Regions from separate parts of the Streptomyces sp. BB1-1-1 genome, predicted to be linked through region 3. Evidence: riboswitches for the same ligand, from Rfam matches in the RefSeq annotation. Region 3 holds a riboswitch; each other region holds the start of a gene.
The links. A riboswitch is a leader RNA that binds a small molecule or an ion and turns the genes downstream of it on or off. The one in region 3 is predicted to bind thiamine pyrophosphate.
Positions count from the first base shown of each region.

Region 1: linked by a shared signal. The riboswitch ahead of RI578_RS11325 (thiamine ABC transporter substrate-binding protein) and the one ahead of thiO (glycine oxidase ThiO) in region 3 are both predicted to bind thiamine pyrophosphate.
Region 2: linked by a shared signal. The riboswitch ahead of thiC (phosphomethylpyrimidine synthase ThiC) and the one ahead of thiO (glycine oxidase ThiO) in region 3 are both predicted to bind thiamine pyrophosphate.

Region 1 is NZ_CP134203.1:2,474,979-2,482,708, reverse strand. It holds gene tsf (translation elongation factor Ts) at 1-713, shown strand, start outside; gene pyrH (UMP kinase) at 920-1,678, shown strand; gene frr (ribosome recycling factor) at 1,860-2,417, shown strand; gene RI578_RS11340 (phosphatidate cytidylyltransferase) at 2,417-3,574, shown strand; gene RI578_RS11335 (VOC family protein) at 3,671-4,156, opposite strand; gene rlmN (23S rRNA (adenine(2503)-C(2))-methyltransferase RlmN) at 4,365-5,471, shown strand; TPP riboswitch at 5,538-5,643, shown strand; gene RI578_RS11325 (thiamine ABC transporter substrate-binding protein) at 5,722-6,810, shown strand; gene RI578_RS11320 (iron ABC transporter permease) at 6,855-7,730, shown strand, end outside.
Region 2 is NZ_CP134203.1:4,464,064-4,471,793, forward strand. It holds gene RI578_RS20535 (IclR family transcriptional regulator) at 1-597, shown strand, start outside; gene RI578_RS20540 (SsgA family sporulation/cell division regulator) at 697-1,134, shown strand; gene RI578_RS20545 (YibE/F family protein) at 1,195-2,703, opposite strand; TPP riboswitch at 2,775-2,964, shown strand; gene thiC (phosphomethylpyrimidine synthase ThiC) at 2,957-4,750, shown strand; gene RI578_RS20555 (VWA domain-containing protein) at 4,823-6,295, shown strand; gene RI578_RS20560 (hypothetical protein) at 6,321-7,190, opposite strand; gene sppA (Ser/Thr/Tyr protein phosphatase SppA) at 7,374-7,730, opposite strand, start outside.
Region 3 is NZ_CP134203.1:6,287,666-6,295,395, reverse strand. It holds gene thiE (thiamine phosphate synthase) at 1-418, opposite strand, end outside; gene RI578_RS28810 (Rv2175c family DNA-binding protein) at 731-1,096, opposite strand; gene RI578_RS28805 (FAD-dependent oxidoreductase) at 1,174-2,388, opposite strand; gene RI578_RS28800 (hypothetical protein) at 2,498-2,848, opposite strand; TPP riboswitch at 2,901-3,012, shown strand; gene thiO (glycine oxidase ThiO) at 3,010-4,242, shown strand; gene thiS (sulfur carrier protein ThiS) at 4,239-4,439, shown strand; gene RI578_RS28785 (thiazole synthase) at 4,442-5,239, shown strand; gene pknB (Stk1 family PASTA domain-containing Ser/Thr kinase) at 5,438-7,384, shown strand; gene RI578_RS28775 (trypsin-like serine protease) at 7,577-7,730, shown strand, end outside.

The DNA.
Region 1 (7,730 bases), 3.8 Mb from region 3:
GCATCAAGGGTCAGAAGGGCGTCGCCAAGCGCGAGGGCCGCTCTGCCGAGAACGGCGCCGTCGTCTCGATCATCGCCGACGACAACACCTCGGGTGTCCTCGTCGAGCTGAAGTGCGAGACGGACTTCGTCGCCAAGGGCGACAAGTTCCAGAACGTCGCCAAGGCCATCGCCGAGCACGTCGCCAAGGCCGCCCCGGCCGACCTCGAGGCGCTCCTCGCCTCCGAGATCGAGTCCGGCAAGACCGTGCAGGCGTTCGTGGACGAGGCCAACGCCAACCTCGGCGAGAAGATCGTCCTGGACCGCTTCGCGCAGTTCTCCGGCGGCTTCGTGACCGCGTACATGCACCGCACGATGCCCGACCTGCCCCCGCAGATCGGTGTCCTCGTCGAGCTGGACAAGCCGAACGCCGAGATCGCCAAGGGCGTCGCCCAGCACATCGCCGCCTTCGCGCCGAAGTACCTCTCCAAGGAGGACGTCCCGGCCGAGGTCGTCGAGTCCGAGCGCCGCGTCGCCGAGGAGACCACCCGCGCCGAGGGCAAGCCCGAGGCCGCCCTGCCGAAGATCGTCGAGGGTCGCCTCAACGGCTTCTTCAAGGACGCCACGCTGCTGGGCCAGCCCTACGCGCTCGACAACAAGAAGTCCGTCCAGAAGGTGCTGGACGAGGCCGGTGTCACCCTGAAGCGCTTCTCGCGCATCAAGGTCGGCATCTGAGTCCGTACCGCGACGGACGCGCGACCCCGGTAGGGTCGACAGCAGTCGTCGGCGCCGTTCGCGTACGCCGTTGCGTACGCGCGCGTGGCGGCGGACGACAGCAGATCTGACGAGGAGGCCATTGCCGCGTATGGGATGCGAAACACGCCCCCACCGGCAGTGGCCTTCTTCGTGTGTGTGACCCACGTAAAAGAGGCGAGATCTCCATGACCACCAAGGCCGACAAGAGCGACGACGGCAAAGTTTGCGGCCGCTTCATGCTGAAGCTGTCCGGAGAGGCCTTCTCCGGCGGTGGGGGCCTGGGCGTCGACCCCGACGTGGTGCACGCCATCGCCCGTGAGATCGCGGCCGTCGTCCGGGACGGCGCGCAGATCGCGATCGTCATCGGCGGCGGCAACTTCTTCCGTGGCGCCGAGCTGCAGGTGCGCGGCATGGACCGCGCCCGCTCCGACTACATGGGCATGCTCGGCACCGTGATGAACTGCCTGGCCCTCCAGGACTTCCTGGAGAAGGAGGGCGTCGACTGCCGCGTGCAGACCGCCATCACCATGGGCCAGGTCGCCGAGCCGTACATCCCGCTGCGCGCCGTGCGCCACCTGGAGAAGGGCCGCGTGGTCATCTTCGGCGCCGGTATGGGCATGCCCTACTTCTCCACCGACACCACCGCCGCCCAGCGCGCCCTCGAGATCGACGCCGAGGCGCTGCTCATGGGCAAGAACGGCGTGGACGGGGTCTACGACTCCGACCCGAAGACAAACCCGGACGCCGTGAAGTTCGACGCGCTCGGGTACGGCGAGGTCATCACCCGTGACCTGAAGGTCGCCGACGCGACAGCCGTCACGCTCTGCCGCGACAACAGCCTCCCGATCGTGGTCTTCGAGCTTCTGAAGGAGGGCAATATCGCCCGCGCCGTCAAGGGTGAGAAGATCGGCACGCTTGTGGGTGACCAAGGCACCCGGGACTGACCGGAGAAGCACCCCCTGTCCGCGGACGCCACCTGTCCGGGGGACGGACGGGACGGGGCCGGGCCGGGGGATGGACAATGTCCCGCCGGTCGGGAACCGTGCAGGAAGAACGCGACGCAGCCGGCCGCCGGCCCGACAGGGAACCGCAGCCGGGCCTACTCAAGACACGCAGGAGCAAGTGGTGATCGAAGAGACCCTCCTCGAGGCCGAGGAGAAGATGGAGAAGGCCGTCGTGGTCGCCAAGGAGGACTTCGCCGCGATCCGCACCGGCCGTGCGCACCCGGCGATGTTCAACAAGATCGTGGCCGACTACTACGGCGCGCTGACGCCGATCAACCAGCTGGCCTCGTTCTCCGTGCCCGAGCCGCGCATGGCCGTGGTGACCCCCTTCGACAAGAGCGCCCTGCGCAACATCGAACAGGCGATCCGCGACTCCGACCTGGGCGTCAACCCCAGCAACGACGGCAACATCATCCGGGTGGTGTTCCCCGAGCTCACCGAGGAGCGCCGCCGCGACTACATCAAGGTCGCCAAGAGCAAGGCCGAGGACGCCAAGGTCTCCATCCGCTCCGTGCGCCGCAAGGCCAAGGACGCCATCGACAAGATGGTCAAGGACGGCGACGTCGGCGAGGACGAGGGCCGCCGCGCGGAGAAGGAGCTCGACGACACCACCGCCAAGTACGTCGCCCAGGTGGACGAGCTCCTGAAGCACAAGGAAGCGGAGCTGCTCGAGGTCTGATGAACGACTCTTCCTGGGGAGCGCCGCCACAAGCCGGGTACTGGGGGGCGTCCGACCAGGGGCCTGTCCAGGGGGCTGCCCCGGCGGGTCCCGCGTACGATGCGCATTACGCGCAGCAGACTCGCCCCATGCCCATCGTGCCCGACGTACCCGAACACGGCGGAGACCAGGATGACGGCCAGGGGGCCGCTCGGCTGAGCGGCCCCCTGTTCCGAGACGAGCCGTTCCGCGACGAGACGTATCGCGGAGAGAATCCGTCGGCGCAGCCGTATGCGGCGGTGCCGCAGAATCCGGAGCCCATGCCCGACGCCCCCCAGCCGGCGCAGCCGCAGCCGCAGAAGAAGACCGCGGGGCGCGACCTGGGTGCGGCGATAGGGGTCGGCGTCGGGCTCGGCGCGGTGATCGTCGCGTCGCTGTTCGTCGTCAAGGCCGTCTTCGTCGGTGTGGTCGCGGTCGCCGTCGTGGTGGGCCTGTGGGAGCTGACCAAGCGGCTGGAGGAGCGCAAGGGCATCAAGGCGCCCCTCGTGCCGCTCGCGATCGGCGGCGCGGCGATGGTGGTCGCCGGGTATGTGCGGGGTGCCGAGGGCGCGTGGGTCGCCATGGCGCTCACGGCGCTGGCGGTCCTCGTATGGCGGATGACCGAGCCGCCGGAGGGCTACCTCAAGGACGTCACGGCGGGGCTCTTCGCCGCGTTCTACGTGCCGTTCCTGGCCACGTTCGTCGCGATGATGCTCATGGCGGACGACGGCTCGCGGCGCGTCCTGACCTTCCTCCTGCTGACGGTCGTCAGCGACACCGGCGCCTACGCCGTCGGCTGGCGCTTCGGCAAGACCAAGCTCGCCCCGCGCATCAGTCCCGGCAAGACCCGTGAGGGCCTGCTCGGAGCGGTGGCGTTCGCGATGGTGGCCGGCGCGCTGTGCATGCAGTTCATGATCGACGACGGCACCTGGTGGCAGGGCCTGCTGCTCGGCCTCGCGGTCGCCGTCAGCGCCACGTTGGGCGACCTCGGCGAGTCCATGATCAAGCGGGACCTCGGCATCAAGGACATGGGTACGCTGCTCCCGGGCCACGGCGGCATCATGGACCGCCTGGACTCGCTGCTGCCGACGGCGCCGGTGGTGTGGCTGCTGTTGGTGATCTTCGTCGGTTCCGGCTGACGGCCCGGTCGTTGTCCTGACGGGTAAGGCCCGCCGTCCCCTGGGCGGCGGGCCTCTCGCTATCCGTTCCGGTCACCGCGCCTACGGCCATCGCGGTCACCCGGCAGCGGTCAGGCGGCGCCGCAGCTCCTCCTCCGAGACGTCCTCGATGTGGGTCAGGAACACCCACATGTGGCCCGAAGGGTCCTTGAGGATGACGGTGCGGTCACCGTGGAACATGTCCTTCGGCGGCTGCAGGATCTCCGCGCCGGCGGCCTCCGCCCGCTCCGCCAGACTGTCCACGTCCGGCACGAAGACGTGCAACGTGACGGACGTGCCCCCGCCCAGCGAGGCCGGCGCGGCGAAGGAGGCGGCCTCCGCCTCGTCCACGCTGGAGTCGCCCAGCATCAGCGTCGACCGCCCGATGGTGATCTCGGCGTGCATGATCCCACCGCCCGGAGCATCGATCCGGAAGTTCTCATGGGCGCCGAACGCCCGCTGGTAGAAGTCGATCGCCGCGGCGGCGTCGTCGACCATGATGTGCGGGATCACCGCATAGCGGTAGCGGTCGGGGATCTCGAAGTGGGCTGTGTGCTCGCTCATGGCGAACCTCCTCGAAAAGGCACGTTGATCGGTTCCTACGGATCGTTTCTGCGGATCGTTCCCGCGGTCTTGAACGGAGCCTAAAAGCTCAAGTTTGGTCCAGGTCAAGCGGCGATGCGGCGCCGCGGGATCTGCCGGCGCTCGGTCACGCCGGGCCTGGTCTCCCGCAGGCAGGCCACCCAAGTCGATCTGCGACACTGGTTGAGTCATGCCTAAGCCCGGAGAACTCACATTCGTCGCCCCCCGCGCAGCCAAGAAGCCGCCGCGGCACCTCGCCGACCTCACGCCCGCCGAGCGCAAGGAGGCCGTCGCCGCGATCGGCGAGAAGCCGTTCCGTGCGAAGCAGCTCTCGCAGCACTACTTCGCGCGGTACGCGCACGACCCCGAGCAGTGGACCGACATCCCCGCCGGCTCGCGCCAGGGGCTCCGGGAGGCGCTGCTGCCCGAGCTGATGTCGGTGGTGCGGCACCTGTCGACCGACCAGGGCACCACCCGCAAGACGCTGTGGAAGCTGTTCGACGGGACGCTCGTCGAGTCCGTCCTCATGCGCTACCCGGACCGGGTGACCATGTGCATCAGCTCCCAGGCGGGCTGCGGTATGAACTGCCCGTTCTGTGCCACGGGGCAGGCGGGTCTGGACCGGAATCTGTCCACCGCCGAGATCGTGCACCAGATCGTGGACGGGATGCGCGCCCTGCGGGACGGTGAGGTCCCCGGAGGACCGGCCCGGCTGAGCAACATCGTGTTCATGGGCATGGGCGAGCCCCTCGCCAACTACAACCGCGTCGTCGGCTCCATCCGCCGCCTCACCGACCCCGAGCCCGACGGACTGGGGCTCTCCCAGCGCGGCATCACCGTCTCCACGGTCGGCCTCGTGCCGGCGATCCACCGTTTCGCCGACGAGGGCTTCAAGTGCCGCCTCGCCATCTCGCTGCACGCCCCCGACGACGAGCTGCGCGACACCCTCGTCCCGGTCAACACGCGCTGGAAGGTGCGTGAGGTGCTGGACGCCGGGTTCGAGTACGCGGAGCGGTCGGGCCGGCGGCTGTCGATCGAGTACGCGCTGATCCGGGACATCAACGACCAGGCCTGGCGCGGCGACCGGCTCGGGCGGATGCTCAAGGGCAGGCCCGTGCACGTCAACCTCATCCCGCTCAACCCCACGCCCGGCTCGAAGTGGACCGCTTCACGGCCCGAGGACGAGAAGGCGTTCGTCGAGGCGATCGCGGCGCACGGTGTGCCGGTGACGATCCGGGACACCCGTGGTCAGGAGATCGACGGGGCGTGTGGTCAGCTCGCCGCGAGCGAGCGGTAACCTGACCGGCGTCGTACACCGTCGTACGACAACTTCATACGGAAGTACGTCCGGAACCACATCTTCATATTCCGACAGGGGAGCGCCACAGCGCTGAGAGTGCGGCACCGGCCGCAGACCCTCCGAACCTGGCCCAGGTCATTCTGGGTAGGGAGATCGGTCACCACTCGAGCTGTTGCGCCCTGCCCGGGACCCTCGCCAGGGTTCCGGGCGGGGCCGCGTCTTCTCCTGGTCACCCAGGAGGAATTCAGTGAGCATCACCAAGAGGGCCACCGTCCTTGCCGTCGGGCTCGGCATGGTCGGCGGCCTGGCCGCCTGCGGATCGTCGTCCGACGGCGGCAGCCAGGGCTCCGGCGACTCCAAGACCGTGACCCTCGTCAGCCACAACTCGTGGGCCGCCTCGAAGGACGTCATCGCCGCCTTCGAGAAGAGCTCCGGCTACAAGGTCCGGGTGCTGGAGGACGGCGACGCCGGGCAGGCCGTCAACAAGGCCATCCTCACCAAGGACAACCCCCAGGGCGACGTCTTCTTCGGCGTCGACAACACGCTGCTGTCCCGCGCGCTCGACAACGGGCTGTTCCAGCCGTACGAGGCGAAGGGCTCCGACCGTATCCGCCCCGAGTACCGGGCCGACCAGGATAAGCACCGGGTCACGCCCGTCACCACCGGCGACATCTGTGTCAACTACGACAAGGCGTACTTCAGCAAGCACAAGCTGACCCCGCCGGACTCCTTCGACGACCTGATCAAGCCCGAGTACAAGGACCTGCTCGTCACCGAGAACGCGGGCACCTCCTCGCCCGGTCTCGGCTTCCTGCTCGGCACCGCCGCCGAGTACGGGGACGACGGCTGGCAGGACTACTGGAAGAAGCTGAAGGCGAACGGCGTCAAGGTCGTCGACGGCTGGGAGCAGGCGTACAACGAGGAGTTCTCCGGTTCGTCCGGCGGCAAGAAGGCCAAGGGCGACCGCCCGCTCGTCGTCTCCTACGCCTCGTCCCCGCCCGCCGAGGTGATCTACGCCGACCCGCAGCCCGACACCGCGCCGACGGGCGTCGCCACCGGCACCTGCTTCCGTCAGGTCGAGTACGCGGGCCTGCTGGGCAACGCCGAGAACACCGAGGGCGGCAAGGCACTCCTCGACTTCCTCATCGGCAAGGAGTTCCAGGAGGACATGCCGCTGAACATGTTCGTCTATCCGGTGCGGGAGGGCGCGCGGATCCCCGAGGCGTTCCGGAAGTTCGGGCCGCAGGCCGAGGACCCGCAGACCATGGACCCGGCGAAGATCGCCGGCAATCGCGACCAGTGGGTCAAGTCGTGGACCTCACTCGTACTGAAGTAGGCAAGGCCAGGACTTCGCGCGGGAGCGCGGCGCGGCTGGCCCTGATGGCCGTGCCCGTCGCGTTCTTCGCGGTGTTCTTCGCCTACCCGGTCGCCGCGATCGTCGCGCGCGGACTGGAGATCGACGGATCCTGGCGGTTCGGGCGGATCGGGGACGTGCTCGCCCAGTCCGACGTACAGCAGGTGCTGTGGTTCACCACCTGGCAGGCGCTGGCCTCCACCGCGCTCACCCTGCTCGTCGCACTGCCCGGCGCGTACGTCTTCGCCCGGTTCGACTTCCCCGGCAAGCAGGTTCTGCGGGCCGTGGTGACCGTGCCGTTCGTGCTGCCGACGGTCGTCGTCGGTACGGCGTTCCTGGCGCTGGTCGGACGCGGCGGGCTGCTCGACGAGCTGTGGGGCGTACGGCTGGACACCACCGTGTGGGCGATCCTGCTCGCGCACGTCTTCTTCAACTACGCCGTCGTCGTACGCACCGTCGGCGGCCTCTGGTCGCAGCTCGACCCGCGGCAGGAGGAGGCCGCGCGGATGCTCGGCGCCTCGCGGCTGAAGGCCTGGCGGCAGGTGACGCTGCCCGCGCTCGCGCCCGCCGTGGCCGCCGCCGCGCTGATGGTGTTCCTGTTCACCTTCACCTCCTTCGGCGTCGTCCAGATCCTCGGCGGACCCGCCTTCTCCACCCTGGAGGTGGAGATCTACCGGCAGACCTCGCAGATCTTCGACCTGTCCACGGCCGCCGTGCTGACGCTGATCCAGTTCGGCGCGGTGGCCGCCATCCTCGCCGTGCACGCCTGGACGGTACGGCGGCGGGAGACGGCCCTGCGGCTGGTGGACGCGGCCACGACCGCGCGCCGGCCGCGCGGGACCGGGCAGTGGGCGCTGCTGGCCGGGGTCCTGGTCACCGTCGCCGTGCTGCTGGTGCTGCCG
Region 2 (7,730 bases), 1.8 Mb from region 3:
GAGGGATATCTGCGCCGCGAGAAGGGCCTGTTCTTCCTCGGCGAGGCAGCCGAGCGGCTCAGCAGCAGCGGAGCCGAGCAGAAACGTCGCAGCACCGTGGTCGACGCGCTGGCGCGCTGGCGCGATGCGATCGGTGTGCCCGTGTACTACGCCATGTACCGCGACGGCGAGATCGAGATCATGTGCGTCTCCGACACCCCGGGCAATCCGGCGGTCGAGGAGTGGGCGGACTTCCGCGAGACCGGGCACGCGCACGCGATCGGACAGTGCCTGCTGTCCCAGCTGGACGAGGACGCCCGCCGCGACCACCTGGACCGCTACCCGGTGCAGCCCGTCACGCCGTACACGGTGCGTGATGGCAATGCCCTGCTGAAGCGTCTGGAACGCATGCGGCGGATGACGCCGGTGACCGAACGCCAGGAGTACGCCCTGGGGACGGTCTGCGCGGCGATCCCGATCACCGTGGGCACCACGGCCGCGACGATGGCCATCTCCCTGCCCCTCCACCAGGCCGACCGGCTGCTGCCCGCGGCGAAGCGGTTGCAGGACGAGGTGGGCCGGCTTCTGGGGTCGCTCGCGATCTCTATCAGTATCTGAAAACTCACTCCTTGTGATCTGGTGTGTACGTTAAGCAAGATGCCACCAGTGTTAGAGGTTTGATTCCCGGCCAGTCGACGGCGAATGACGGGGTAGGCAATGGGCGAGTCCGTACAGGCAGAGGTCATGATGAGCTTTCTCGTGTCCGAGGAGCTCTCTTTCCGCATTCCGGTGGAGCTGCGCTACGAGACCTGTGATCCCTATGCCGTGCGACTGACCTTCCATCTGCCCGGGGATGCGCCGGTCACCTGGGCTTTCGGCCGGGAGTTGCTGGTCGACGGGGTGGGCCGGCCGTGCGGTGACGGTGACGTGCGCATCGCCCCCGTCGATCCCGAGCCGCTGGCGGAGGTGCTGATCCGGCTTCAGGTCGGCAGCGACCAGGCGCTGTTCCGTTCGTCGGCGGCGCCGCTGGTGGCGTTCCTCGACCGGACCGACAAGCTGGTGCCGCTGGGGCAGGAGGGGGCGCTCGCCGACTTCGACGCCCACCTCGACGATGCCCTGGACCGCATCCTGGCGGAAGAGCAGAGCGCGGGCTGAACCGTTACGGCAGCTCTACGACGGTGGCGTAACGCTTCGCCGCGATCGGCTGCCGATGGGTCAGCGCTTACGCCGACGGCCCCGCCCGCGTACGGGAGCCGCACCGGTACCCGGCGTCGTCCCGGCGGCCTGTGCCGCCGGTGCGCCGGTCGGTCGGTCGGCCGATACGACGAGGGCCGCGAGCGCCGTGGTGACCGGAACGGATGCCACCAGGCCGATCGAGCCGACCAGCGTGCGCACGATCTCCTCCGCCACCAACTCGCTGTTGGCGACCGTCCCCACCCCGCTCTGCGCGATCGAGAACAGCAGCAGCAGGGGCAGCGCGGCGCCCGCGTAGGCGAGGACGAGCGTGTTGACGACCGAGGCGATGTGGTCGCGGCCGATCCGGATGCCCGCCCGGTACAGCCCCCGCCAGCCCATCGTCGGGTTGGCCTCGTGCAGTTCCCAGACCGCCGACGTCTGGGTGACCGTCACGTCGTCGAGCACACCGAGCGAACCGATGATGACTCCGGCGAGCAGGAGGCCGCTCATGTCGATCGTCGGATACAGGCCGTGGATGAGGCCGGTGTTGTCGTCCGTGTTGCCGGTGAGCGCGGCCCAGTCGATGAACAGCGATCCGAGCACACCGATCAGCAACAGCGAGATCAGGGTGCCGAGCACCGCGACGGACGTACGGGCCGACAGGCCGTGGCACAGATACAGCGCGATCAGCATGATGGCGCTGGCCCCGACTACCGCCACGGCCAGCGGGTTCGACCCCTGCAGGATCGCGGGCAGGATGAAGAAGTTCAGCAGCAGGAAGCTGATGGCCAGCGAGATCAGGGCCATGAGGCCCCGCAGCCTTCCGACGACCACGACGGCGAGCGCGAAGATGCCGGCGAGCAGGGCCAGCGGCAGCCCGCGGTTGATGTCGGTCACCGAGTACTGCAGGTCCTTCGGTGCGGAGGGCTCGTAGGCGACCACCACCTTCTGGCCCTCGTGCAGCTGCCGCGACTGGTCCGGCTGCACGATCTCGGTGAACGTGAGGCCCTTGTGCTTGCCGGTGTCGACGCGGATCGTCGCCCGCTTGCAGTCGCCCTGCGCCTGCTGCACCGCGGAGGAGCCCTCGGCAGTGGAGGTGTCGCCGGTCGGGGGGACGCCCGAGGCGTTGACGGACTGACAGCTCAGCTCGACCACCTTGGTGACGGTGGCGTCCTGCGTCTGCCGGTCGAAGCCGACCCCGGTGCGTTCGTGCGGCGGCGCACCGCCCGGCCACAGCAACGCGAGCCCGACCAGCACCGCCGCGGCGAACGGGATGAGGACCGCGGCGATGACCTTCCGCAGATGCCGGGAGACGGGCGCCGCCGGTCCGTGACTGTGGGAGTGCCCGTGCCCACCCGGACCGCCGTGCCCACCCGGACCGCCGTGCCCGCCGGAATCGCCGTGGCCGCCGCCCGTGTCGTGTCTGCCGCCGCCCGCGCCGTGAGCGCCGGAGGGGGCGGGGCCGGCTCCGTGGCCGTTGCCGTCCTCGGGGCCCGGTCCGCGGCGGGGCTCGTGCGGCGGAAACGGTGGATGCTGCGGTGTGGTCACCGACCGATCATCGCAAGAACCAGGGGGGCCCTCTGTTCACCGCGCCCGAATTGACGCTAGCGTGGGGGCACCTTTGTACACGCGGGAGCTCGGAGCACCGGGCTGAGAGGGCGCTGACCTCCGTCCCAGCGATGTTTCACGGGAAACGTCACCGAATCCGAGTGATGTATCCCACGAAGCGTCGACAGACGGAAGCCGCTGCGTCGACCGCCGAACCTGTTACCGGGTAATGCCGGCGTAGGGAGTAGGTCTCATGACCATCAAGGACGCACGCACGCCTGCCTCCACGCAGAACTCCGCCCAGGAGGAGACCGCGGAGGCCGGGAAGTCCATCGGCTGGCACAAGGCGTACGTCGAGGGTTCGCGCCCCGACCTGCGCGTGCCGGTTCGTCAGGTGCACCTCACCAACGGGCAGTCGGTCACGCTGTACGACACGTCGGGCCCGTACACCGATCCGCTCGTCGACACCGATGTCCGCAGGGGGCTGCTGCCGCTGCGGGAGAACTGGATCATCGCCCGAGGAGACACCGAGGAGTACGCGGGCCGTCCCGTCCGTCCCGAGGACGACGGAATCAAGCACACCTCTCCGCGCGGCGGCCTGCGCAACCTCGACGCCGTCTTCCCCGGACGGCCGCGTCAGCCGCGCCGGGGGAGGGACGGCAACGCGGTCACGCAGCTCGCGTACGCACGCCGGGGCGAGATCACGCCGGAGATGGAGTACGTGGCCGTCCGGGAGAACGTCTCGCCGGAAGTGGTCCGGGAGGAGATCGCGGCGGGTCGTGCCGTGCTGCCCGCCAACGTCAACCACCCGGAGATCGAGCCGATGATCATCGGCAAGCGGTTCCTGGTGAAGGTCAACGCCAACATCGGCAACTCGGCGGTCACGTCCTCCATCGAGGAGGAGGTCGACAAGATGACCTGGGCGACCCGGTGGGGTGCCGACACGGTCATGGACCTGTCCACCGGCCGCAACATCCACACCACCCGCGAGTGGGTGCTGCGCAACTCCCCCGTCCCCATCGGCACCGTGCCGCTCTACCAGGCCCTGGAGAAGGTCGACGGCCGCGCCGAGGAGCTGACCTGGGAGATCTACAAGGACACCGTCATCGAGCAGGCCGAGCAGGGCGTGGACTACATGACGGTTCACGCGGGCGTGCGCCTGGCGTACGTACCGCTGACCGCGAACCGCAAGACGGGCATCGTCTCGCGCGGCGGCTCGATCATGGCGGCGTGGTGCCTGGCGCACCACAAGGAGTCGTTCCTCTACGACAACTTCGAGGAGCTCTGCGAGATCCTCGCCGCCTACGACGTCACGTACTCCCTCGGCGACGGCCTGCGGCCGGGCTCGATCGCGGACGCCAACGACGAGGCGCAGTTCGCGGAGTTGCGCACGCTCGGGGAACTCAACTCGATCGCCAAGCGTTTCAACGTACAGACCATGATCGAGGGCCCGGGCCATGTCCCGATGCACAAGATCAAGGAGAACATCGACCTTCAGCAGGAGATCTGCGATGAAGCTCCGTTCTATACGCTCGGCCCGCTGACGACGGACGTCGCGCCGGCGTACGACCACATCACCTCCGGCATCGGTGCCGCGATGATCGCCTGGTGGGGCACGGCCATGCTCTGCTACGTCACGCCCAAGGAGCACCTGGGCCTGCCCAACCGTGACGACGTCAAGACCGGCGTCATCACCTACAAGATCGCCGCCCATGCCGCCGACCTCGCCAAGGGTCACCCAGGTGCGCAGGAGTGGGACGACGCGCTGTCGGACGCCCGTTTCGAGTTCCGGTGGGAGGACCAGTTCAACCTGGCCCTCGACCCGGACACGGCACGGGAGTTCCACGACGAGACACTGCCGGCCGAGCCCGCCAAGACGGCCCACTTCTGCTCGATGTGCGGTCCGAAGTTCTGTTCCATGAAGATCTCGCAGGACATCCGACGTGAACACGGAGGCAGCAAGGCCGAGATCGAGGAGGGCATGGCCCAGAAGTCGAAGGAGTTCGCGGCGCAGGGAAACAGGGTGTACCTGCCGTTGGCCGACTGAGTCCCTGCTCCGGCGTCACGCGCCGGGTCTGCCCTCTCCCCACCGGGGGGTGCGTCTCGGCAGACTGGGCGCATGACAGCCACCTCCCTGAGCAAGGGTGCCAATCTCGCCGTCGACTCCCCCGCGGTGCGCGTCGAACTCGTCTGGTCCGCCGGGCCGGGGGTGCCCGAGGTCGACGCCTCCGCGCTGCTGCTCACCTCGGCCGGACGCGTGCGGGACGACGGCGACTTCGTCTTCTACAACCAGCCCCGCCACGCGTCCGACGCGGTGAGGCACCTGGGCAAGCAGGGCGGCTCCGGTGCCGGCGCGGGCGTCACGACCGACGCCGTCGAGGTGGACCTGCGCTCGGTGGAAGCGGCCGTCGACCGCATCGTCCTGTGTGCCTCGGCGGACGGCGGGACGTTCGGCCAGGTCCCGGGGCTGTCACTGCGGCTGCTGGACGCCGGGACCCGCACCGAACTGGCCCGGTTCGACATGGCGGCCGGGACGGAGACCGCCCTGGTCGGCGGCGAGCTGTACCGGCGTCAGGGGAAGTGGAAGTTCCGCGCGGTCGGGCAGGGTTACGCCTCCGGTCTCGCGGGTGTGGCCACGGACTTCGGCATCACCGTGGACGACGCTCCCCCGGCGGCCGCGCCCGCCGCCCCGGCGACCCGGCCGACAGCGGCGACCCGGCCGACCCCGCCGATACCGCAGGCGCCCATGCCACCGGCCCCGGCCCCGCCGGCAGCACAGCCGCCGCCCGCAGCGCCGACCGCGCCACCGGCGCCCACCGGTGCGGGACCCCGCCTCACCAAGGGGGAGGAACACCTTCCCGTCGACATGCGCAAGCGATTGTCCCTGCGCAAGGAACAGGTCGCGGTCAGCCTGAGCAAGCACGGGGCGGCCGGGGTCACCGCGCGCGTCGTCCTGGTCCTGGACGCCTCCGGGTCCATGTCCTTCCTCTACTCCAAGGGCGTGGTCACGGACGTCGTGGAGCGGATGGCCGCCGTCGCCGCGCAACTGGACGACGACGGTGAGATGCAGGCATGGACCTTCGCCTCGACCCCGGCCCGGCTGCCCGACCTCCGCCTCGGCGAGCTCCCCGAGTGGCTGCGGCTGCACGTACGCGTGGGGGAGATCAGCCTCTTCCGTCGCGGCAGGAAGAAGGGCCTGCACCCCGAGCAGGTCGACATGCGGGCGGTCGGCATCCAGAACGAGGAACAGAAGGTGATCGCCGAGGTCCGGGCCTACGTCCGGGACAACCCGGCGTCGGCTCCCACCCTGGTGCTGTTCTTCTCCGACGGAGGCGTCTACCGCAACGCCGAGATCGAGCGGGAGCTGCGGGAGGCGGTGGAGGAGCCCGTCTTCTGGCAGTTCGTGGGGCTCGGGCGGGCCAACTACGGCGTGCTCGAGCGCTTCGACACCCTGCCGGGCCGCCGCGTCGACAACGTCGGCTTCTTCGCCGTGGACGACATCAGCACCGTCCCGGACCCGGAGCTGTACGACCGACTGCTGTCCGAGTTCCCGTCCTGGATCACTGCCGCCGGCCGGGCGGGCATCCTCTGATCCGCTGCCCGCCCGGGACCGGTGGCTACTCGGGCCGGTGTTCCGGGCCGCCGAAGTCCGGGCTGCTGTAGTCCGGGCTCGAGTAACGCGGACGCGGACCCGCCTCGGGACCGCCGTCCGGGCTGGTGAACCCAGGCCGGCCGTAACCGAGGTGCGGCATACGGCTGGTCGGCGCCGCCGGTGCCGTACGGTGCAGTGCCGTGGCGCCCGGCTCGGCGAGTGCCTCCCGGAGGAAGGGCAGGATGCCGCGCTCGAGCAGGGCTTCGTGCCAGGCGTCCCTGGCCCGGACCACTTCCTCGTCGAGTTCGCCGTAGAAGCCGGACTCGGCGGAGGGGCGGTTGCGCAGCGCGGTGAGCAGCAGCCCCACTCCGGCGACGAGGATCGCCACCGCGGTGAACGCGCCGAACACCCATCCGGTGGTGAGCATGGTCTGCGCGAAGGCCTGCCCCGGATCGAGCATCTTCAGGATGTAGCCGACGAGCAGGAAGATCGCCGCGGCGGTGCCGGCCAGGACGGGTGCCAGGACGGCGAGTACGGCGACGGCGCCCGCGCCGGTCGCCTCGGCGACCTCGCCCATGGTGGCGGCGAGTCCCGCCGCGCCCGTGCCCGGCTCGTCGGAGCCGGACTCGCGCGTGGACGGCACCTGGGCGGGCGGCGCCGGGTGGCGCAGTTCCTCGCGGACCTTCACGTAGTGCTGGTACTCGGTCGTGGCCGCCGCGGTGATGAGGGCGGTGGCGTTGAGTGCCATGGTGCGCAGTTGTTCGGAGTTGAGCCGCTGTCCGACAGCGGCCAGTTCCGGGCGGTGTGGTGCGGAGCGCAGCGCCTCTTCGAGGACCCGCTCGTACTCTTGGCGGTCCTCGTTCGACAGGTGCTGCGGAACGCTGTTCATGTGCATCCCCCGATGCTCCGTAGGGCTTGGGGCTCGCATGCCAACGAGCCGTCGGGCAGAAACGGAGGGGAGCCTGCTACGGATAAGCCGATGGTAGAGCGGTGACGGTGGGTGGTGACAGGGGGTTTCCAGAAATTGGGTGCCGGGCTGTACGGACCGCCGCCGCGTGTAAACCCGTCCGGCGAACCGTCAGGCGTCCAGCGGAAGTTGCTGGACCAGCAGCTTTCCGGCCATGGTCACGCCGCCGTCCATCGCGATGGCCAGCCCGTCCGCGTAGACGTGAGGTCCCTCGACCGCGGTACGCGTGTCGTCCTCGCCGTCCTCGGAGCCGACCTCGCCCAGCAGGTAGGGGATGGGACTGTGGCCGTGCACGATCCGGGTGCCGCCGTACGTGTCCAGCAGTGAGCGCACGGCGTCGGCGCCGCCCTCGTCGCGGAAGGAGAAGCGCTTGGTGAACTTGCGGAACAGGTCCCACACCTCTTCCGCGTCGTTGCGCGTGAGCGTCTCGCGGACGGTGTCGTTGACCTCCTCGATGGAGCCGCCGTA
Region 3 (7,730 bases):
GGCCGGTGCAGAAGTAGTCCACGCCGTCCTGGACGGCGGCAGCGGCGGCCTCGGACTCGGCGTGCGTGGAGCGGCCGACGAGGACGTCGTCGCCGAGGATCGCGCGGGCGGCGGGCACCGGGAGGTCGCCCTGCCCGAGGTGCAGCACGTCGGCGCGGGCGGCGTGGGCGACATCCGCCCGGTCGTTGACCGCGAGGAGCTTGCCGTGCCGGGCGCAGGCGTCGGCGAAGACCTCGAGGTGCTCCAGCTCCTCCCCCGCCTCCATGCCCTTGTCGCGCAGCTGCACGATGTCGACGCCGGCCGCCAGCACCGCGTCGAGGAACTCGGGCAGGTCGCCCTGGCTGCGGCGGGCGTCCGTGCACAGGTAGAGCCGGGCGTCGGCGAGCCGGGCGCGGGCGGTCGCGGAGGTGTCGGGCATGCGGATGTCCCCCAGGTCGGTGGCGTGGGCCCGCGGCGGACCGCGCGGCCTTGGCTTGTGTCCCGAGGATACGGAGCGTGCCTCGCCACGGTCGCCTCGCGGCCCGCCGGAGCGGGGAGGCCGCCGCTCCCGGCCCCCCGGAACCGGGAGGCCGCCGCTTTCGGGGGCCGCCACTCCTGGGGCCGCAGGCTCCCCCTCGGCCCCGAGGAACACGGCGGCAGCGGGTCGCCGCCGTGGCGTACGGGACCGCGGACCGTCGTGGCCGCCGGGGGCCGTGGGGCGCGGCCCGTACGCCGGGCGGGGTCTGTCAGGTCAGACGGCGAGCGCCTGGGCGCGGCGCTTCACCTCCGTGCCGCGATTCTCGCTCAGCGCCTGGGCGGGCGTGCCGGGCAGGGTCTCGTCGGGCGTGAAGAGCCACTCCAGCATCTCCTCGGCCGTGAAGCCGTCGTCCCGCAGCAGCGTCAGGGTCCCGACCAGGCCCTTGACGACCTTGTCCTCGTCGATGAAGGCCGCGGGGATGTGCAGCGCGCGGTTCTCACCGCGCCGTACGGCGATGAGCTGGCCTTCCTTGATCAGCTGGCGTACGCGGGTCACCTCGACGCCGAGCATCTCGGCGATGTCGGGGACGGTGAGCCAGGCAGGCACGAGAGCATCGATCTTTGCGTCAATCTCGGTCACGTCTCAAGCCTGCCATCTGGCACTGACAGTCGGAAACCAGACCCGTCCGACCCGGGCCGCCGCACCCGGGCGGAGGGCTACACCGTCGCCGCCTTGAGCGGCCTCGCCGGGTCGGCCAGCAGCCGCGGGTCCATCGTCGTGCCCGCCTGGATCACGCGTTTGCCCTGGGCCAGGTCCCGGGGGCGGCCCACCGCCAGCAGGGCGACCAGGCGGTCCTGGCGCAGCCAGCAGACCGTCCAGGCGGGTCCCGAGGGGTCGCCGCGCCACAGGGCGGTGTCGGCGGCCGTGTGATGACCGGCGTACTGGACGAAGCGGCCGAACTGCTCGGACCAGAAGTACGGCACCGGGTCGTAGGCCACCGGGGCCTCGCCGACGGCGGCGCCGATGATGTTGGCGGCGACCGTGCGCGGGCCCTGGAGGGCGTTGTCCCAGTGGTGCACCAGCAGCCGCTCGCCGTAGCGGCCGGACGGGAAGGACGCGCAGTCGCCGACCGCGTAGACGTCCGGGACGGAGGTGCGCAGGCGGTCGTCGGCCAGGACGTCGCCGTGCGCGCCGAGGTCGATGCCGGAGCCGGCGAGCCAGGCGGTGGCGGGCCGGGCTCCGATGCCGACGACGACCGCGCCGGCGGGCAGCCGCGATCCGTCGTCGAGGACGACGACGTGGCCGGGCTCCCCGGGTCCGCCGGGCCCCCCGGGACCGCCCGTCTCGACGCGCTCCACGCGCGCGTGGGTGCGCAGTACGGCGCCCGAGTCGGCGTACCAGCCGGTCATCGGCGCGGCGACCTCGGCGGGCAGCGCACCGGCGAGGGGCCGGTCGGCGGCCTCCACGACGGTCACCGCGCAGCCCGCCTCGCGCGCGGCGGTGGCGAACTCGGCGCCGATCCAGCCCGCGCCGACGACCACGATGTCGTGCTGCCGGGCGAGCACCGGCCGCAGTCGTTCGGCGTCGTCCAGGGTGCGCAGCAGGTGCACTCCGGGCACGCCCTCCGCGCCGGGCAGCCGGATCGGTTCGGCGCCGGTCGCGAGGACGAGGAGGTCGTACGGCACGGGTCCGTCGGAGGTGTCCAGGACGTGCGCGCGGGGGCGGACGCCCAGGGCCTCGCAGCCGAGCCGCAGGGTGATGCCGAGTGCCTCGAAGTCGACGTCGAAGGCGGAGCCCTCGGCCGTGCCGAGCAGGACGGCCTTGGACAGCGGGGGACGGTCGTAGGGCTGGTGCGGCTCCGCGCCGATCAGGGTCACGGTGCCGGTGAAGCCCTGCTCCCGCAGGGCGACCGCGGTCTGCACGCCCGCCATGCCGGCGCCCACCACGACCACGCGGCGCTCCGCGTCCGCTCCCCGTTCCCGGGTCTGCTCCTGCGTCTGCTCGCTCACCTGATCACCTTAGACACCGACGATTCGTCAGTCAGTGCTCGTGCGCGGTGACCTGCTCCACAACGCTCGTCCCGCTGCCCCGCCGCGACTCCCACTCCCAGGTCTCGTCCAGGCGCACCCGCCCGTCCGGCAGCTCGGCGACGGTCGACACGCAGTGTCCCGACGACGTGCTTCCGTCGGTCTTGAGCTGCACGTACCGGAAGTCGAGGCGGTCGCCCTCCCTGGTGCCCACCAGACGTCCGCGGACGACGTCACCGCCCGCGTACTCGGCCCATACGGCGCCGTCCTGCTCGTGGTAGGTGAAGCGGGTGCGCGTACCCACCTGGCCGGGCGCCTGGTCGGCGACGGGGGCGAGAACGAGACCGTCGAGTGAACGCGCCACGGGCGGAGGCTCCCTTACAAGTGCGATGCGCTGCGGGCTAGGGTGGCCAACGTAAAGCACTCGCGGGAGCCCGGACGCACCGGGCTGAGAGGGAGGCTGGCGGCCTCCGACCGTACGAACCTGATCCGGGTCATGCCGGCGAAGGGAGGGGCTGGACGCCCATGTCGTCACCACCGACTTCTGCTTCCGTGTCCGGAGTTGCCGCGAGGGCCGCGTCGTCGCGTACGCCGGACGTCCTCGTCGTCGGCGGCGGGATCATCGGCCTGGTCACCGCCTGGCGGTCCGCGCAGCGCGGGCTCGCCACGGCCCTCGTGGACCCCGAGCCGGGCGGTGGGGCCGCCCAGGTGGCCGCCGGGATGCTGGCCGCCGTGACGGAGCTGCACTACGGCGAGCAGACGCTGCTCGCGCTGAACCTCGCCTCGGCCCGCCGCTACCCGGAGTTCGCGGCCGAGCTGGCCGACCTCACCGGCCACGACCTCGGTTACCGCCGGTGCGGCACCCTCGCCGTCGCGCTGGACGCCGACGACCGGGCCCACCTGCGGGAACTGCACGCGCTCCAGCAGCGCTCGGGCCTGGACTCCGAGTGGCTGTCGGGGCGCGAGTGCCGGCGCCTGGAGCCGATGCTCGCGCCGGGTGTGCGCGGGGGCCTGCGGGTGGACGGCGACCATCAGATCGACCCCCGGCGCCTCGCCGACGCGCTGGTGGCCGCCTGCGAGCGCGCGGGCGTCGTCTTCCACCGGGTGTGGGCCGACCGGCTCACCGTCGGGCGCGGCGGCGAGCGGGCGACGGGTGTCGTCACGGCCGACGGCACCGCGCTGGAGGCCGGGCAGGTGGTGCTGGCCGGGGGCAGCCTGAGCGGACGGTTCACGGGCGTCCCGGAGGACGTGCTGCCGCCGGTGCGGCCCGTGAAGGGGCAGGTGCTGCGGCTGACGATGCCGCGGGCGCACGGGCCGCTGCTGAGCCGGACGGTGCGTGCCGTGGTGCGCGGCAACCCCCTCTACCTGGTGCCCCGGGAGAGCGGCGAGCTGGTCGTCGGCGCCACCAGCGAGGAGCTGGGCTGGGACACGACGGTGACCGCGGGCGGCGTCTACGAGTTGCTGCGCGACGCCCACGAGCTGGTCCCCGGCATCACCGAGCTGCCGCTGGCGGAGACCCGGGCGGGTCTGCGTCCCGGGTCCCCGGACAACGCCCCGCTGCTCGGCCCGACCGGGCTGGCGGGCCTGCTGCTGGCCACCGGGCACTTCCGCAACGGCGTCCTGCTCACCCCGGTCACCGGCGACGCCATGGCACACGCCCTGACCACCGGGGAGCTGCCGGCCGAGGCCCGCCCCTTCACCCCCCGGCGCTTCGGCGCCGCTCCCGCACTCCAGCGACTCTCGGAGCAGCCCGCATGAACATCTCCGTCAACGGCGAGCCGCGCCAGGTGGCTCCCGGCACGGCCCTGGACGCCCTGGTGGGCACGCTCACCGCGGCGCCGTCCGGTGTGGCCGCCGCCCTGAACGAAACCGTCGTCCCGCGCGCGCAGTGGCCCGCCACCGCGCTGGCCGACGGCGACCGCGTCGAAGTCCTCACCGCCGTCCAAGGAGGCTGACCATGGCCGACGATCCCTTCGTCCTCGGCGGTACGTCCTACGGGTCCCGCCTGATCATGGGCACCGGCGGGGCGCCCAGCCTCGACGTGCTGGAGCGCGCGCTCGTGGCCTCCGGGACCGAGCTGACGACCGTCGCGATGCGGCGTGTGAACGCCTCGGTGCACGGGTCCGTGCTGTCGGTGCTGGAGAAGCTCGGCATCCGGGTGCTGCCGAACACGGCCGGCTGCTACACCGCCGGGGAGGCGGTCCTCACCGCCCGCCTCGCGCGCGAGGCCCTCGGCACCGACCTCGTGAAGCTGGAGGTCATCGCCGACGAGCGCACCCTGCTGCCGGACCCGATCGAGCTGCTGGACGCGGCGGAGACGCTGGTCGACGACGGGTTCACGGTGCTGCCGTACACGAACGACGACCCGGTCCTGGCGCGGAAGCTGGAGGACGTCGGGTGCGCCGCGATCATGCCGCTCGGTTCGCCGATCGGGTCGGGGCTGGGCATCCGCAACCCGCACAACTTCGAGCTGATCGTGGAGCACGCGCGTGTGCCGGTGATCCTGGACGCGGGGGCCGGTACGGCGTCGGACGTGGCGCTTGCGATGGAGCTGGGGTGTGCGGGTGTGATGCTCGCCTCGGCGGTGACGCGGGCGCAGGAGCCGGTGCTGATGGCTGCCGCCATGTGTTCCGCGGTGGAGGCCGGGCGGCTGGCGCGGCGGGCGGGGCGGATTCCGCGGCGGCGGTTCGCCGAGGCGTCTTCTCCTGCGGAGGGCTTGGCGGTGTTGGATCCGGAGCGGCCCGCTTTTCGGTAGCCCTGGGTTGTCCTGCCGTTTCGTCTCCCACCCACGCACCACCCGTTTCCAGTCGGACAAGAGGTGGGCGTCGCCCGTGGGGGTGCGTCGCCGTCGGCGGCCGGCCGCGCGTGGGAAGCGTCACAGGTGCGCTGCAGTACCGCCCCCGTTCGTCGGCGGCGACGCCGGGTGTCCGTGGTGGCTCGTAGACTCACCTGCGTGGACACGACCCTTCAGGACCCTCTCGTCGGGCAGGTGCTCGACGGCCGGTACCGCGTCGAGGCGCGGATCGCGGTGGGCGGGATGGCCACGGTCTACCGGGCCGTGGACACCCGCCTGGACCGCGTGCTCGCGCTGAAGGTGATGCACCCGACGCTCGCGACCGACGCCACCTTCGTGGAGCGGTTCATCCGCGAGGCGAAGTCGGTGGCCCGGCTCGACCACCCCAATGTCGTGCAGGTGTTCGACCAGGGGGCCGAGGGGGCGTACGTCTACCTGGCCATGGAGTACATCGCCGGCTGCACCCTGCGTGACGTGCTGCGCGAGCGCGGGGCGCTGCGGCCGCGGGCCGCGCTGGACATCCTGGAGCCGGTGCTGGCCGCGCTCGGGGCCGCGCACCGGGCCGGTTTCGTGCACCGGGACATGAAGCCTGAGAACGTCCTGATAGGCGACGACGGCCGGGTCAAGGTCGCCGACTTCGGCCTGGTCCGGGCCGTGGACACGGTCACCAGCACCACCGGGTCCGTTCTCGGCACCGTCTCCTACCTGGCGCCCGAGCAGATCGAGCACGGCGCCGCCGACCCGAGGGTCGACGTGTACGCCTGCGGCGTCGTCCTGTACGAGATGCTGACCGGCGGCAAGCCGCACGACGGGGACTCCCCCGCCCAGGTGCTCTACAAGCACCTGCACGAGGACGTGCCGCCGCCGTCGGCCGCCGTGCCGGGGATGGCGTACGAGCTGGACGAGCTGGTCGCCTCGGCGACCGCGCGCAACCCGGAGATCCGGCCGCACGACGCCGTGGCGCTGCTCTCACAGGCCCGCCAGGCGCGCGGGGCGCTGAGCGCGGACCAGCTGGACGCGGTGCCGCCGCAGGCGCTCGCCGCGGAGCACGACAACGCCGAGGACCGCACGAGCGTGATCCCGCGCGCGCTGACGATGCCCCGGCCGCTGCCCGTCAACGAGGACGAGGCCGAAGCCGGCGGCCACGGTGACGCCGGATTCCCCGCGGACGGGGTCAACCGCACCAGCCGGCTGGCGCCGCCCCGGCGCCGCCGGCCGGAGCTGCGGCGCGGCCCGCTGACGATCGTCGTGGCCGTACTGCTGGTACTCGGTCTCGGCACGGGCGTCTGGTACATCAACTCCGGCCAGTTCACCAAGGTGCCGCCGCTGCTGTCCAAGACCGAGGCGCAGGCCCGGGACCGGCTGGCGGACTCCGGGCTGGACGCCGGCACGGTCCGGCACGCCTACAGCGACACCGTGGAGCGCGGCAAGGTCATCAGCACCGACCCGGGGGTGGGCACCCGCATCCGGAAGAACGACTCCGTGTCGTTCACGATCTCCGACGGCCCCGACACCGTGAAGCTGCCGGACGTCCAGGGCTACAAGCTGGACCGGGCCCGGACCCTGCTGAAGGACGAGGGGCTGGAGCCGGGCATGGTGACCCGGGCGTTCAGCGACGAGGTCCCCAAGGGCTTCGTGATCTCCACGAAGCCGAAGACGGGCACCACGGTGCGCTCGGGCTCGGCGGTCGCCCTGGTCGTCAGCAAGGGCAGCCCCATCGACGTCCCGGACGTCACCGGCGACGACCTGGCCGACGCGCGGGCCGAGCTGACGGAGGCCGGCCTGAAGGTGAAGGTCGCCGAGGAGCAGGTGAACTCCGAGTACGACAGGGGGCAGGTCGCCCGGCAGACGCCGGACCGGGGCAGCCGCGCCGCCGAGGGCGACACGGTGACGCTCACGGTGTCCAAGGGCCCCGAGATGATCGAGGTCCCGGACGTGGTCGGCGACAGCGTGGACGACGCCAAGCGGACGCTGAAGGACGCCGGCTTCCAGGTGGACGAGGACCGCGGTCTGCTCGGGCTGTTCGGCGACACGGTGAAGGACCAGTCGGTCGACGGCGGGGACACGGCTCCCAAGGGGTCGACCGTCACCATCACGATCCGCTGACGAGGCGGCCCGCCGGCCGGGGGCGGGCGGGGCCGGCCGTCGCGCGCCGCGAGCGGTCGAACGAGCCGAACAAGTGGTCAACCAGCCCCGTATCAAGGGCTCTTGCCCTCTCTGCTTCCCACGGCGGGGACCGCTACTATGGCGGCTCCGCAGACGGTCGGGGCCTGCGGCGGCGGACGGGGGGAGGGCGTCTTGGGGGCGGAACCGGTCGTGCGGACGGCCGTCACCGACGACTGGCAGGTGAGCATCCTCGGCCCCGCCGGGAACCCGGTCGGCGGCGGTGTCATCGTCCCGCCCCGCTACGTTCTGACCTGCGCCCATGTCGTGACGTCGGCCATGGGCGGAC